One region of the Arthrobacter sp. Y3223166 genome, then DNA from elsewhere that is predicted to be linked to it. Evidence: riboswitches for the same ligand, from Rfam matches in the RefSeq annotation. Region 1 holds a riboswitch; the other holds the start of a gene.
The links. Region 1 has a riboswitch for S-adenosylmethionine ahead of AC5RUH_RS01680 (acyl-CoA dehydrogenase family protein). Riboswitches for the same ligand answer to the same signal wherever they lie in the genome.
Positions count from the first base shown of each region.

Region 2: another riboswitch for S-adenosylmethionine. It lies ahead of AC5RUH_RS09710 (flavin reductase family protein); the one in region 1 lies ahead of AC5RUH_RS01680 (acyl-CoA dehydrogenase family protein).

Region 1 covers NZ_JBNHGE010000002.1:16,321-23,770, forward strand. Annotated here, with positions in the region: gene AC5RUH_RS01650 (ABC transporter ATP-binding protein) at 1-174, opposite strand, end outside; gene AC5RUH_RS01655 (VOC family protein) at 535-900, shown strand; gene AC5RUH_RS01660 (helix-turn-helix domain-containing protein) at 1,071-1,613, opposite strand; gene AC5RUH_RS01665 (alpha/beta hydrolase) at 1,733-3,031, shown strand; gene AC5RUH_RS01670 (CoA-binding protein) at 3,170-3,586, shown strand; gene AC5RUH_RS01675 (zinc-binding dehydrogenase) at 3,650-4,606, opposite strand; SAM riboswitch class IV at 4,934-5,048, shown strand; gene AC5RUH_RS01680 (acyl-CoA dehydrogenase family protein) at 5,124-6,362, shown strand; gene AC5RUH_RS01685 (acyl-CoA dehydrogenase family protein) at 6,576-7,450, shown strand, end outside.
Region 2 covers NZ_JBNHGE010000017.1:34,513-41,962, forward strand. Annotated here, with positions in the region: gene AC5RUH_RS09700 (alpha/beta hydrolase) at 158-1,174, shown strand; gene AC5RUH_RS09705 (aldo/keto reductase) at 1,311-2,300, shown strand; gene AC5RUH_RS09710 (flavin reductase family protein) at 2,352-2,858, opposite strand; SAM riboswitch class IV at 2,911-3,025, opposite strand; gene AC5RUH_RS09715 (prephenate dehydratase) at 3,189-4,058, opposite strand; gene AC5RUH_RS09720 (hypothetical protein) at 4,146-4,358, opposite strand; gene AC5RUH_RS09725 (amino acid ABC transporter ATP-binding protein) at 4,652-5,458, opposite strand; gene AC5RUH_RS09730 (amino acid ABC transporter permease) at 5,445-6,104, opposite strand; gene AC5RUH_RS09735 (amino acid ABC transporter substrate-binding protein) at 6,148-6,966, opposite strand; gene AC5RUH_RS09740 (diacylglycerol/lipid kinase family protein) at 7,131-7,450, opposite strand, start outside.

The DNA of each region.
Region 1 (7,450 bases):
CTCGCCGGGACGGACCTCGAAGTTCACGTCGCGCAGCACGGTGTGGGCCTGTGCTCCCGTGCCGAACGTGCGGTTCAGGGCGCGAAAGGAAACGGCCAGCGCGGAGTCGGAACGGGCCGCGGGTGCAGCGGCAACGGGAGCCGCGTGGCGGGACGACGACAGTACGGCAGTCATGGGATCACTCCATCGATCCTGGCAGTAGCACCCTACGGATCAAGCCGTGCGGCCCGGCAATCGCCGGCCGTACCCGTGGCTTGTCACCTCGTTATCACCGGCAGCCTGGGTGGGCTTCCGGTGACCAGGGTTGCTGCGGCGTCGTCGATCCAGGTCTCTCGGCCGCTCGGGATGGTCACCACCAACTAAACGGCACGGGCGGGGCTCCCGGCAAACTGCCCGTAATAATGACCCGTAACAAAGGCGGAATGACAATCTGCCGTAACAAAGGCGCGAACCACTCGTGGGGAACCCGCCGGGGAAACAGGCGCATCCCCGCTAACCATGGACGCAACTTCGGCTCAGTGGCAGGATGACCGCATGAAAATCAGCAGAGAGATCATCGTGTTCGACGCCGCCGACCTCGCGGCGGAGAGCACCTTCTGGGCCGGCCTCTTGGACGGGACGGTCGAGGCCGAAGACGACTGGCACACGGTCATGGTGGACGGCGAATCGCGGCTGGGATTCCAGCTTGCGCCCGACCACATCCCGCCCGACTGGCCGGACGGGACGCCGCAGCAGATCCACCTGGACCTCTACATAGACGATCTCGCGGCCGCCCATGAACAGGCGACGTCCCTGGGTGCCAAGCTGCTGAAGCCGGCCGATGACCCGGCGTCCGCCTCGGGGTTCCAGGTGTACGCCGACCCCGCCGGACACCCCTTCTGCCTCTGCTGGGACGCGTAACGCCGGCCCGCCCCCTCGGGGCCATCACGACGGCGATGCCCCCGTTCGCTCGGGTGTCGCCGGCGTCGCTGCCTCCTTTCATAGCCAGCCGACGACGCCGCCGTCTCCTCCCGCCCATGTGCCGCCGATGTTGGACGTTGCTCCCGGGGCGGGCCCGGCGGGGCGGTCAGTCAGGCGGGCGGATCCGCCGGGATGAGGACCGTGGAGAACAAACGGCGGTGCCGCCCCTTTTCAGGGCCGTTGGCCACCACCTTCTCTGCGGCAGCCCTGATGGCGGAGGTGAAATCCTCGAACTCTTCGTCCGTCATCCAGAGGGCGGTCTGCCGGTAACCGGCCCCGTCGCGCACGAAGTCCGGATTCCCCCCGGAGATGTATTGGTCGAAGGCACCCAGCAGCCCGGCCGCAAAGGCCATGAAGCCGCGCCGGTGGTCATCGGCCGTCATGGACGCCAGATCGTCCTCGGCCACTGAACTCCTGGCTACGTCCAGTCGAAAGGTACGTTCGGTGGTGCCGCGAACCGGTCTCTCCTGGGCCACCGCCAGCACGCCGGCCTTGGAGAGCGTGCTTATGTGCCGGTAAAGCGTCGCGGTGGGAATGTCGGGGAGTTCGGCGGAGATCTCCGCCGTGGTCAGCTCACGGTTGCCCAGCAGCGTCTGGACGATCCGCAGGCGTACGGGGTGCAGGATCAGGTCGGCGCTCTGTGAGGAGGACATGGCTCAACGTTCTCACAGTTGACATTGTTCCTGCAACTGATAATAATCGTACTGTCCGGTAACCAAATGGGCGACCGACGACCAAGACACGAGCAATAAACGACCCGAAGGGAGGCGCGGTGGCGGCGATAGTGGTGGAGAACAAGGAGGTTCTGCTGGAGCTGGATCGATTCGAGAAAGTTGCGGGGCTGCTCGGCGACCAGCGATTCCCGCTGTCCGCGGTGACCTCCGTCCGGGTGCTCGCGTATGCGTTCGACGGCGTCCACGGATGGCGGGCTCCCGGGCTTGCGATCCCGGGACGGACTCGGGTGGGAACGTGGCGCGGCCGCGGCAAGACCCTCGCCGTCGCCCGCCGCGGCACCCCGGCAGTTCAGCTTGACCTGGACGGGCAAAAGTACGCCCGGGTGGTCGTGTCGCTTCCCGATGCCGAGGAAGTTGCGGCCCGGATCCGGAAGGCCGCCGGCCTGCCCGCCGGTCAGGCGTTCACCGAAGAAGTGATCAGCTTCCCGTCCGGGACCGTTCAGCTGACGGGAACCTGGGCTGAACCGGCCGGAACGGTCCGCGGCGCCGCGCTGATCCTGCCGGGCTCGGGACCGATCGACCGCAATGCCGACCACAAACGGATGCCGTTGGGCATCAGCCGTGACTTGGCGACGGCACTTGCCGGCCACGGAATCGCTTCCCTGCGCTACGACAAGCGCGGTACCGGCGACTCGGAAGGAACCTTCTGGGCGGCCGGCTTCCGTCAGAACACCGACGACGCCGCGGCCGCCCTCCGCTGGATGGCCGCCCAAAAGGCCGCGGGCCTCCCGGTGTTCCTGGTCGGCCACAGCGAAGGCAGCTACCACGCGGCGGCCGTGGCGGCAGAGTCCGGTACACGGGTGGATGGGGCTGTGCTGCTTTCAGCCTCGGCGCAGACAGGCTTTGAGACAGGCAGGTGGCAGACGGCCCAGATCAGCGACTCGCTGCCCGCCTTCCCGCGCTTGCTGCTGAAGCTTTTCCGCCAGGACCTGGTCAAGGTGCAGGCGAAGTCGGTGGAAAAACTTCGGCTCACCACCGAGGACGTGGTGCGCATGCAGGGCCGCAAGATCAACGCGCTGTGGCATCGGGAGTTCCTCGACTTCGACCCCGTTCCGAACTTGGAGCGCCTGCACATGCCGGTGCTGGCCATCACGGGCGCCAAGGACGTGCAGGTGGACCCGGCCGACCTGGACATCATCGCGGCCACTGTCCCCGGCCCGGTGACCACGAGGAAGATCGAGGACCTGTCGCACCTGCTGCGCCGCGACCCGAAGGTTCCGACCCTCTCCGACTACAAGCGCCAGATCCGCGAGCCCGTGGACGCTGAAGTGCTGGAACTGGTGGGGAACTGGGTGGCGGAGCACGCCGACGCAGCGGCGGCCCGGTTGGCTGGCTAGCCCCAAACCATCGACTGTTCAGCTGGCGCCCTTAAACCGACGGGTTGAGGGCGCCTGCCGACTCCTCGATGAGGGCGGCTGAGGGGGAGAGGGCCGGCGGCGGTTCCGGTGCCGAAGAGTCGCGGGTAGGGTCGAGCCATGGCACACCAGAATGACCCCGAAGTCGTCCGGCGGCTGCTCGAAAACCCCGGCCGCTGGGCCGTCGTCGGCCTGTCCACGAACCCGCACCGGGTGGCCATGCGCATCTCCCGGTACCTGATGGACCAACTGGACATGGAAGTCGTCCCCGTCAACCTGCAGGGCGACGACGTCCTCGGCCTGACCGGTTACCAAAAGCTCGGGGACATTCCCGGCGAGATCGACGTGGTGGACTGCTTCGTGAACTCGCAGAAGGTCGGCCCGGTGGTGGACCAGGCCATCGAAGTCGGTGCCAAGGCGGTGTGGCTCCAGCTGGGCGTGATCGACGAAGCCGCCGCGGAACGGGCCAAGGCGGCCGGGCTGGACGTCGTCATGGATACCTGCCCGGCCATCGAGGCCCCGCGCTTCGGTTTATAACAGCAGCTCACGGGCTGCGGTCAGCCCTGCCCCGCCTTCGGACGGCCGCCTCGAGTCCCCGCATCACTCGTACACAGCGATGAAGCGGCCGACGACGCCTCCCGCGCGAAGCTTGTCGATTGCGCCGGGAATGTCGGCATGCTTGATGTGGTTCATGGGTGGTTTGAGCTGGCCACTCTTCATCAGCTCGTAGATGCCGGCAAGATCCTCCTTGGTACCGGACTTTGAGCCCCTGATGGTGAGCTGGTTGATGATGATCGGGTAGGTATTGATGGTCGATTCCAACCGGCCCATGCCCACCTGAACCAGGGTGCCGAACTCAGCGAGGGTTTCGATGGCGGCCGAGGTCGTGGTGCCGAAGCCGGCGTAGTCCACGATCAGCTCCAGGTTCTTGTCCTTGAACTCTTCGATCGAGGCGCCGACGCCAGCCAATCCGATCTCGTCGGCCAGTTTCTGGGTTTCCGGATTGACCTCGGCGCCGTACACCTCGGCGCCGACCAACGCGGCACAGCGTGCACCGATGTAGCCCAGTCCGCCCAGGCCGATGACGCCGACCTTCATGCCGTTCTTCGCCCCGCCGACCGCCATCATGGCATGGTAGGCGGTCAAGCCGGCGTCGGTCGCCATCGCGCCGAGGTCGAACGGCACTTCGTCGGGCAGGGCGACGAGATTGTCGTCGGTCGCGCGAAGCTTGGCGGCGAAGCCTCCATCCCACTTCCCGTAACCCAATGCGTCCCCGTCCGACATCACCGGAGAGAGGCCTACGCGGTCGCCAATCTTCCAATGGTCCATGCCCTCGCCGACCTCGCTGATAACGCCGGCGGATTCATGGCCCATGGTGCGGGGCAGGCCGTGCTGGAACAGCGCCATCCATCCCGGATCATCGAGCGTCGAGACGTCCGAGTGACAGACCCCCGACGCCTTGACGTCGACGACCACTTCACCGGGGCCAGCGTGGGGTTCCTGAACCTCATTAAGCTCCAGCGGCTTCTTCGTGCCGACAAATTGCCATGCCTTCATGATGAACCTCCCGTACGACGGCCAGCGGACGGTGCCCGTCCCGGCCCGGCCATATTGGCAGTGCACCTCCACGGTAGTCCCCTCGTAACCAGGCCAGTAGGGGACAGCCGCGCAGAGGAATGCGCACGGCTTAATGCGCCGGGCGGAAGCCTGCAGCCCCAGCCCGTGGAGCCGGGCGGACGCCTGCCGGCCCCAGCCCCCGGAGCCGGCTGGGGCGACGGGCCGTCGTCGTCATCAGAAGCGGTTTCCGTAACAAACGGCAGCAGAATGTCATGGCCTGTCATGTGCTTCCCTGCACCGGATCGGCCCCGGCATACTCGACTCCGAGATCAAGAGTCCCAACGACAAGCTCTGGCTGGTTGGGCGGCAACCCTCTCCCGTAGCGGGGTGCCCCAGATGAGGATCCGGCCGCGCACAACACCGTGCCCGGCAAGTACGGCCCCCTCCGGGATGCGCCCCAACCGTGACGGTTGCTGCGCCGCGGGTCCGGATGGGAGCCCCGCCGTGAGGAGCCAACATGACCGCCGTCGTGACCGCCAACAACCCGCAAACCCGCCCAGCCCCGTGGGCCGGACAGGCTACCGCCGAGGAACTGGCCCACTGGCAGCAAGTAGCCGAAGGCGTTGCCGCCGCGCTGGCCCCGGACGTGCTGGAGCGCGACCGACGCAACGCCGACCCGCACGCCGAGGTGGAGCTGCTGCGCAACTCGGGCCTGCTCAACCTGATCATCCCGGCCGACTGGGGCGGCGAGGGCGGGCACTGGGAGAGCGCGCTGCACGCCGTGCGCATCCTGGCCCGCACCGACGCGTCGATCGCGCAAATACTCGGTTACCACTACGCCAACCTGGGCGCCGTCGTGTTCTACGGTGATGCGCAGGTCCAGGAACGACTGCTCCGCCGCTCCGCTCGGGGCCGCTGGTCCTGGGGCGACTCCGTGAACCCGGTGGACCCAAATCTGGAACTTGTTCCCGACGGCGACGGCTTCCGGCTGAACGGCACCAAGCACTTCTCCACCGGCGCTTCCGTCGGCGACGCCATCCTGGTCAACGCCGTGATCGCGGCCGGACCCGAGCGGGGCAAGTTCCTGGCCCTCGCGCTGGAGCATGACCGAACGGGCATCGGATACCTCGGGGACTGGGATGCGCTCGGACAGCGGCTCTCGGCCAGTGGCTCGGTGAAGTACGACGGCGTGCAGGTCACCGAAGCGGACATCATCGGCGAGGTAGGGGAGGAGCCTTTCTCCACGCTGGTTACCCCGTACATCCAGCTGGCCTTCGGCAGCCTCTACCTGGGCATCGCGCAGGGGGCGCTGGACCGCGGACGCCGGATCACGCTGGCGCGCCGGAACTCCTGGTTCCTCAGCACGCAGGAGACCTATGCCCAGGATCCGCTGACGCAGCGGGTCTACGGCGAGCTGGTGTCGCGGGTTGCCGCGGTGGAGGCCCTGGCCGACCGGACGAACGCCAGGTTCGACGCTGTTATTGCCGCCGGCGCGCAGTTGAGCGCGGAAGCCCGGGCGGACATCGCGCTCGAGATTGCGCGGCTCAAGGTCGTGTCCACCGAGGTGGGCGTGGACGTGGCGAACCGGATCTTCGAGACCACCGGCTCGTCCTCCGCGAAAACCGAGGTCGGGCTGGACATTTTCTGGCGCAACATCCGCACGCACACCCTGCACGATCCGGTCGACTACAAGAAGGTCGAGGTCGGCGCCAACTACCTGCTCGGCGACGTCCAGCCGATTTCGCTCTACACCTAAGCCGCGCGGAACGCCGCACACCCCTGCAGCAGCCCGCGGGTCACCTCATGCTGCCCGCCATCCGCGGGCCCACCACCGATGGCCCCAACCCGCGGGGCCCCAACCCGCGGGGCCCCATCACCGGTGCCCGCAACCCGGGCGCCCCATCACCACTGCCCGAAACCTGAGGGCCTCATCTGACGCCCTCACGGCGAAACCTCCAGGAGAACCACCATGACTGAAACACTCGACAACCTCGCCACGGCCTTCGACGCCGCGGCCGCCAAGTACCGTCCGATCTTCGCGCGCATCGCCGCCGGGGCGTTAAGCCGCGAGCTCACCCGCAAGCTGCCGTTTGAGCAGATCGGCTGGCTGAAGGACGCCGGTTTTGGCGCCACACGGATCCCCGCCGAACTTGGCGGCGACGGGCTGGACTGGGAAGAGTTCACCCGGCTCCTGATCGAGTTGGCCGCCGCGGACAGCAACATTCCGCAGGCGCTGCGTTCGCACATTGCCTTGGTGGAGGAGAACCTGTACCACAACGGCCGCACCTCTGACCGCGGCGCCTGGCTGCGGCGCTTCGCGTCCGGCGAGCTGGCCGGCAACGCCTGGACCGAACCGGGCGCCGGGGGAACCGCCACCGTGCTGTCCGAGACCGGCGGCAAGCTGCTGCTGAACGGCCGCAAGTTCTACACCACCGGCACCATCTTCGCGGACTGGATCGACGTCACCGCCAAGCGCCCGGACGGCTCCGATGTCTCGGTGATCATCTCCACCAAGACGCCGGGCGTGGAAACCTTCGACGACTGGGACGGTTTCGGCCAGCGGCTCACCGGCAGCGGCACCACCGTGTTTACCGACGCTGTGGTGGACCCTGCCAACGTGTCCGCCTTCGCCGACCGCTTCCCGTACCAGACGGCGCTCTACCAGCACATCCTGCTGGTGACCCTGGCCGGCATCGCTCAGGCCGTCACCAGCGAAGCCGCAGAGAACGTACGGGACCGCAAGCGGGTGTTCGGCCACGGAAACGCCCCGCTGGTTCGGCACGACGCGCAGGTCCTGCAGGTGGTCGGCGAAATCAGCGCCAAGGCCTACGCCGCGAAGGCAAC
Region 2 (7,450 bases), on a different contig from region 1:
CAAGGCTTTTCGTCGGTGGGCCGTCCAGCCGTTTGCGGGTCTCACGTCCCTTCGCGGGCGGGGGGTTCCGACGGTTGACGGTCAGGCAGGGGAGGGGCTTGCCCCGCGGGCGGGGCGGGCTCACGATTGGTTCACTACCGGCCGATCGGAGGAAGCCATGCAGGTCCGTATCCGCCGCGCACTGACAGCAGTTGCCGTGCTCGTCGCCGTCCCGGCGGCCCTTGCCGGCGGCCTGGTCCTGTGGCTGCGCTTCAGCCCCCGGCCGCTGGCGGTGCTGCTGCGGGTGCTGTCGGAACGGGACGGCCGGCGCACGGCCCGCGCGATGGCCCGGCACGTGCCGGACGGAATCAGCGAAGTATTGGATCAGGAATACCTCAGCAACCACGGGCATACCCGCCTGGACGTGTTCTTCCCGGACAAGGCGGCCGAGGATTCGCTGCGCCTTCCGACAATTGTCTGGATCCACGGCGGGGCCTGGATCTCCGGCACCAAGAACGACGTCGCCAATTACCTGCGGATTCTCGCCTCCTACGGCTTCACCGCCGTGGGAGTGGACTATTCGCTGGCCCACGTGCGCCGCTACCCGGCGCCGGTGCGCCAGACGGCCGCCGCGCTGCGCTACCTGGAACACAACGCCGACCGGCTGCACATCGATACCGAGCGGATCGTGCTGGCCGGGGACTCTGCGGGCGCGCAAATTGCCGCACAACTGGCGCTGGTCATCGCCGATCCCGACTATGCCAAAAGGCTCGGCATTGCCTCGCCCATGAAGCCGGAGCGGCTGCGCGCGGTGCTGCTGCACTGCGGGGCGTACGACCTCTCGCTCGCCGGGGCGGACCAGGCCGGGAACCAGAACTACCTGCGCACGGTGCTGTGGTCCTACACCGGGGCCAAGGACTATCTGGAGCGTCCCTACGTCGCGCTGGCCTCCGTGGCCAAGCACGTGGGCGCCGGCTATCCGCCGGCTTTCGTGTCAGCGGGCAACACGGACCCGTTGCTGCCGCACTCGCTCGGGCTGGTCGAAGCGCTGCGGATCAAGGGCGCGGCCGTGGAGGAGTTCTTCCCCCACACGGAGGCCGGCCTAGGGCACCAGTTCCAGTTCAACCTGGAGTTGGAAGCGGCGTGGCAGGTGCTGGAGCGCAGCGTGGCGTTCCTCCGTCGCCACACCGGCTGATGCCACCCGAGTTGAATCGGCGCCCCGCTACGAGGGGTGTTCTTCGGTGTCTGCATCACCCGGGGCCGGCGCCGATGCCTCCCCCGGGCACCGCCGTCGTACGCTGGAAACCTGCCCAGCGAAGGGGGAACTATCAATGAACGACGCCGGCTCGCGCCTCATTTTCGGCTGCATGGGGTTGGGTGGGGGCTGGGGGAGCGGGCCGCTGGAAGCGGCCGATGTGGCGGCCGCGCACGCGGCCGTGGCGGCGGCGCTGGAGGCCGGGATCACGACCTTCGACCACGCCGACATCTACGCCCACGGCAAGGCCGAGGCCGCGTTCGGGCGGGTGCTGGCGGAAAGTCCCGAGCTGCGCGACTCGATCCGGCTGCAGGGCAAATGCGGCATCCGGCTGCCGGTCCCCGGCATGGTCGGGCACTACGACTCCTCGCGGGAAGCCATCCTGGCCCGCACCGACGAAAGCCTGCGCCGGCTGCACACCGATCACCTGGATACGCTGCTGATCCACCGGCCCGATCCGCTGACGCCGGCCGAGGAGATCGCCGCGGCGTTCAACGAGCTTCGGATGGCCGGGAAGGTACGCCGCCTTGGTGTCTCGAACATGTCCGGCGAACAGATGCGCTGGCTGCAGTCGGCGCTGGATGAACCGCTGGCGGTGAACCAGCTGGAAATGAGCCTGTACCGACGCGACTGGCTGGAGTCGGGGGTGCTGGTGAACCACCCGGAGGGACCGGGGATCAGCTTCCCGCACGGCACCTTGGAATACTGCGCCGCCCACGGGGTGGAGCTGCAGGCCTGGGGCGCGCTGGCCAAGGGCCGGTACAGCGGGCGTGCGGCAGCGGAGGCCGCGACACCGGATGCTTCCGCGCCCGCGGATGCCTCACCCCCGGCGGATCATGCAGCGGCAGCCCTGGTCACGGAACTTGCCCGGGACAAGGGGTGCCCGCCCGAGGCCGTGGTGCTGGGCTGGCTGCTGCGGCATCCGGCAGGCATCCGGCCGGTCGTCGGTACCAGCAGCCCGGACCGGATCCGGGCCTGTGCCGAGGCGGAAGCGGTTGGAGCATCGATGACCCGCGAGGAGTGGTACTCCCTGTGGGTGGCGGCCCGAGGCAGGCCGCTGCCTTAGCTGCCCCCGCCCGGCCCCGCCGGCTGCCGGCGGGGGCCGGGACCGTGGGTCCTAGACGAAGGCCGGCTGTTCCAACCGGCGGAACGCGGAATCGTGGAAGACCAGGGGCTCGTGGGTGCCGTCGTGCGTGGACAGTCCGTGCACCTGCAGCAGCACGACGTGGTGGTCCCCGGCCGGGACCTCCTGGTGCACCGAGCAGTCCAGCCAGAGCGCCGCGTCGTTGAGGAAAAGCGCGCCGTCGTCCGTGCCGTGCAGGCTCAGGCCGGCAAAGCGGTCACCGTTCCTGGACGCGATCTGGCGGCAGACGCCGTCGTGTCCGGTGCCGAGCACCGAGACGCCGATCCGGTTGGCCCGGCGGACCAGCGGCCAGGTCCGTGAGGTGTTTTGCACGGCGAACATCACCAGCGGCGGCTCGAGGGAGACGCCCACGGTGAACGAGGAGGCGACGATGCCCTGCGGCTCGCCGGCGACGGTCGCGCACAGCGCCGCGATGCCCGAGGGGAAGCGGCCGAAGGCGGAGCGCAACGTGTGGGGGGTCAGGTCATGGTGTAGCGACATGGCGTCCTTGGGGCTTGGGCGCATCCGCTGCGGCCGAGCTGCTGCGGGTGGATACGCGTACTTGCCTGCCGACATACCCGGCGGGCCGAATCATCACCTGGAGCACCCCGCTACGGTAGAGGGTTGCCGGCCAACCAGCCAGGGCTGTGAAGTTGGCGCTCTTGATTCGTCTCCACGCTAAGAGCGGGGAAGGGCCTGGGTCAAACGCCGGTAACAGTTCGTCAAATGCAGCGTTTTACTTCCGGGCGCCGCGAGGTGTCTGCTGCCCCGACGGGCGGCCGTGCGACGGCTGCTGCCCCGAAGGCTACTGTCCGACTGCTGGTCCCACGGCTACTGCGCGGCGGCGCCCGGGCGCACGGTCCGCTGCCGGAACGGATGCGCCGGGTAGACGCCCAGGATGCGGATTTCGGTGGTGAAGAAGTCCAGTTCCTCGAAGGCGTGGACCATGGCCGGATCGTCCGGGTGGCCTTCGACGTCCACCATGAACATGGTGGCGGCAAACTCGCCGCCCACCATGTAGCTCTCCAACCGGGTCATGTTGATGCCGTTGGTGGCGAAACCGCCCAGCGCCTTGTACAGCGCGGACGGCACGTTCCGCACGCGGAACACGAAGCTGGTTACGGCCGGACCGGGAAGTTCCTCGCGGGACGGGACCGGCCGGCGGTCGGCCAGCACCACGAACCGTGTGGTGTTCGTCGGATCGTCTTCGACCTTTTCCGCGAAAACCTCCAGACCGTAGAGTTCGGCGGCCATCGGCGGCGCCAGGGAGACCTTGGTCGGGTCGTTCCATTCGGCCACCTCCCGGGCCGAACCGGCGGTGTCGCCTGCGATGACCGGAGTGAGCCCGAGCCTGCGGATCAGCTTGCGGCACTGGCCCAAAGCATGGATGTGGCTGTGCACCTCCCGGGCCTGCTCCACGGTGGCCCCGCGTACGCCCAGCAGGCTGAAACGGATGGGCAGGAAGAATTCCTCCACGATCTGCAGGGTGGTCTTCGGCAGCAGGGCGTGGATGTCCGCCACCCGGCCGGCGATCGAGTTGTCGATGGGGATCATGGCCAGTTCCGCCTCGCCGCCGGTGACGGCAGCGAACGCATCCTCGAAGCTGGCACACGGCACCGCTTCCCAACCGGGGCGCACTTCCAGGCAAGCCATGTGGGAGTTCGAGCCGGGTTCACCTTGGTACGCAATCGCTGGAGCCATGGGCGAAATTATCCCACCGGGGCGGGCCGGCGCTTCATTCCGGGCAACCGGGCGGCGTCATATAACCGGGACCGGCCCGCCAACCGCTTAGTACAGATGCGATTCCTGGGTGATGCCGTAGGGCACGTCGTCGCTCAGCTCCACCGTAAACTGCCCGGGGCCGGTGCGAGTGACCAGGATGCCGCAATCGCCGTCGATGGCGGCGAGCTTTTGCAACTCTTCGACCGCAGCATTCAGGAGATCGTGTGCTTCGGAAGCCGTCTGTGCGGTCAACGACTTGGTAGCCAGGGAAGTGGCCATGGTTCTGCCTTTCGTGGCCGGAGGTTTCCGCGCAGGAGAAACGCGGGATGGAAGCTTCCGGCCGGAACGAGCCTGCCATGCGGAACGGTGCATGGAACTTTACATTCTGCCATCCCAGATGACATCAGATGAATTTCGCACCGGCGTGGCGTGCGCCACACCCGGCGCGGCGGCGTGGTGCTGGAAGCAGGTCAGGCGGGACCGCCGCGCGTGTTGGAAACCGGTCACGCGGGACCGCCGCGGATGCTGGAAGCGGTCGGGGGAGGGCGGGCCAGCCGGAAGTGAACCCGGTCCTAGAACGGGTTGAGCAGCCGGTGGACGAACTGCCGGGTGCGCTCCTCCCGCGGTTCGCGCAGCACCTGTTCGGGGTGTCCGCGTTCCACCACCACGCCGCCGTCCATGAACACCACTTCGCTGGCCACTTCACGGGCGAAGGCCAGCTCGTGGGTGACCAGGGCCATGGTCCAGCCCTCGTCAGCCAGTTCCTTGATCACGTGCAGCACGTCGCCCACCAGTTCAGGATCCAGTGCGGACGTGGGCTCGTCGAACAGCAGCAGCGAGGGTTTGAGCGCCAGCGCCCGGACAATGCCGACCCGCTGCTGCTGTCCGCCGGAGAGCTGATGCGGGTACTGGTCTTCCTTGCCGGAGAGCCCGACACGGTCCAGCAGCGACCTGGCCTCGCGCACCGCTTCGGCCTTGGACCGCTTCTGCACCTGGACCGGGCCCTCGATGATGTTCTGCAGCACGGTCATGTGCGGGAACAGGTTGTAGTGCTGGAACACCATGGCGCTGCGGTCGCGCAGGGCGGCGATCTGTTTTCGGTTCACCGGCGAACCGAAATCCACGGCCGGCCCGCCCGAAAAGGCGACCCGCCCGCCGTCGGGGATTTCCAAGCCGTTCAGGCAGCGCAGCACGGTGGTTTTGCCCGACCCGGAGGGTCCGATCAGGGCCAGTACCCCGCCCGTCTGGACGGAGAGGTCGATGGACTTGAGCACCTGGTTGCTGCCGAAGGACTTGCGCAGCCCCTCTACGGAGAGCACCGGCCCTGCGGCGGAGCCGGGCTGCGAAGCGGCGGCGGAGGGGACGTCAGTGGGCGACATAGCGGTCCAGCCTCTTCTCCAGTCGGGACTGCCCGGCGGAGAGCACCAGGCAGAACACCCAGTAGACCGCCGCGGCCTCAATGTAGAGCAGCATGAACTCCTGGCTGAACGCCGCGATTTCCTGGGCGGCCCGGAACGCCTCGGTGACCAGGATCAGGGAAGCGAGGGAGGTGTCCTTGACCAGCGAGATGAAGGTATTGGACAGCGGCGGCACCGACACCCGCGCTGCCTGCGGCAGGATGATGCGGCGCAGGGTGGTGGTGCCGGCCATGCCGATGGTGTGGCCGGCTTCCCACTGGCCCTTGGGGACGGACAGAATCGCGGCGCGGATGATTTCGGCCGCATAGCCGCCCACGTTCAGGGAGAACGCGATGATGGCGCTCGGCCACGGTTCAAGCACCACGCCGATCGACGGCAGGCCGTAGAAGATCACGAACAGCTGGACGAGCAGCGGGGTGCCGCGGATCACCGACACGTAGGCGCGCGCGATGCCGGCCAGGATCCGGTTGCGGCTCAAGCGCATCAGGGCCACGACGAGCGCCAGCAGCAGGCCGATGGCGAAGCTGGCCAGCGAGAGGGGGATGGTGCCGGTCAGCCCGCCCTGGACTATAGGCCAGAGCGAACTGCCGACGAGCTCCCAGTCGATGTCCATACGGTTACGTTAGCGTCTCCCTTTGAAGCGGCCGGATTTACTTGCTGACGTCCGCGCCGAAGTACTTCTCGGAGATCTTTGCCAGCGTGCCGTCGGCGCGCAGCTCCTCCAGCGCCGTGTTGAAGGCCTCGACCAGCTCGTCGCTGCCCTTCTGGAAGGCGAAGGCGCTCTGCGTTTCTTCGTCCGTTTCGGCGGCTACCTTGATGTCTTTGTTGTCGTTGGTGGCCTGGTAGTCCAGGTAGGTCAGCTTGTCGTTGACCGTGGCGTCCACCCGGCCCTGCTCCAGCAGCGAAACCGCCTGCGCCCAGCCCTCCACGGCCTCGACATTGGCTCCGGCGCCCTTGGCCAGTTTGTAGAAGTTGCTGGTCAGCGACTGGGCGGACGTTTTGCCCTCCAGATCCGCCAGGGAGGAAATGTCGTTGTTGTCCGACTTCACGACGACGACGCCGGTGCTGACCGTGTACGGGTCCGAGAAGTCGTACTTGGCCAGCCGGTCTTCGTTGATCGAAACCTGGTTGGCGATGACGTCGAAGCGGCCCGCCTCCAGCCCCGCGAAGATGGCGTCCCACTGGGTCTCTTCAAACCGCACGTCGACGCCGAGCTTGTCCGCCACCGCGGTGACGACCTCGACGTCGTAACCGGTCAGGTCGCCGGTGCCGTTCTCGTGGAAGGAGAACGGGCGGTAGGTCCCCTCGGTCCCCACGGTGATCACGCCTGCGTCCTGGATCTCCTGCAGCGTGGTCGCGGCGGAGGAGGTCGCCGGCTCCGACCCCGACGGCGAGGACGTGCTGCAGCCGGCCAGCACCAGGGCGGCGGCTGCGGCGGCACCGAGGACGGACAAACGACGACGAATCATGGTGGAAAACCCCTTGTGATGTGGGACGACGAGCCAACCGGCGGGTGGCCGGCAAACGCTGAAGCTACCACGTGCAACAACGGGTACCTCAAGATATGTTCCGAACTGTGTCGGCAATGTGAGCAGCCGCACTCCCGGCGGCGCGCACCGGCGTCGTTATTGTTCTATTCGGGTGCCACCCGCACCACGAGTGCGCCCGGATCGACGCGCATCATCAAACGGGACCCCATGCCAATATGGTCGCCGTCCAGCTGCATCTCCTGGGGCCGGCCGGCGTGGATCTCCACGTGCTTGCCCTGGTAGTAGTCAACCGAAGGATCCACGCTCCGGCCGCGTTTGGCGAGCCCGGCCAGCACGCCGAGCCAGCCCAGCCGCCCACGCGGGGAGATGGTCATGACGTCCAGCAGGCCGTCGTCGAGCTGCGCACCGGGGAACATCTCGAATCCGCCCTGGATCTTGCCGCAGTTCCCGCCCATTACGCTGC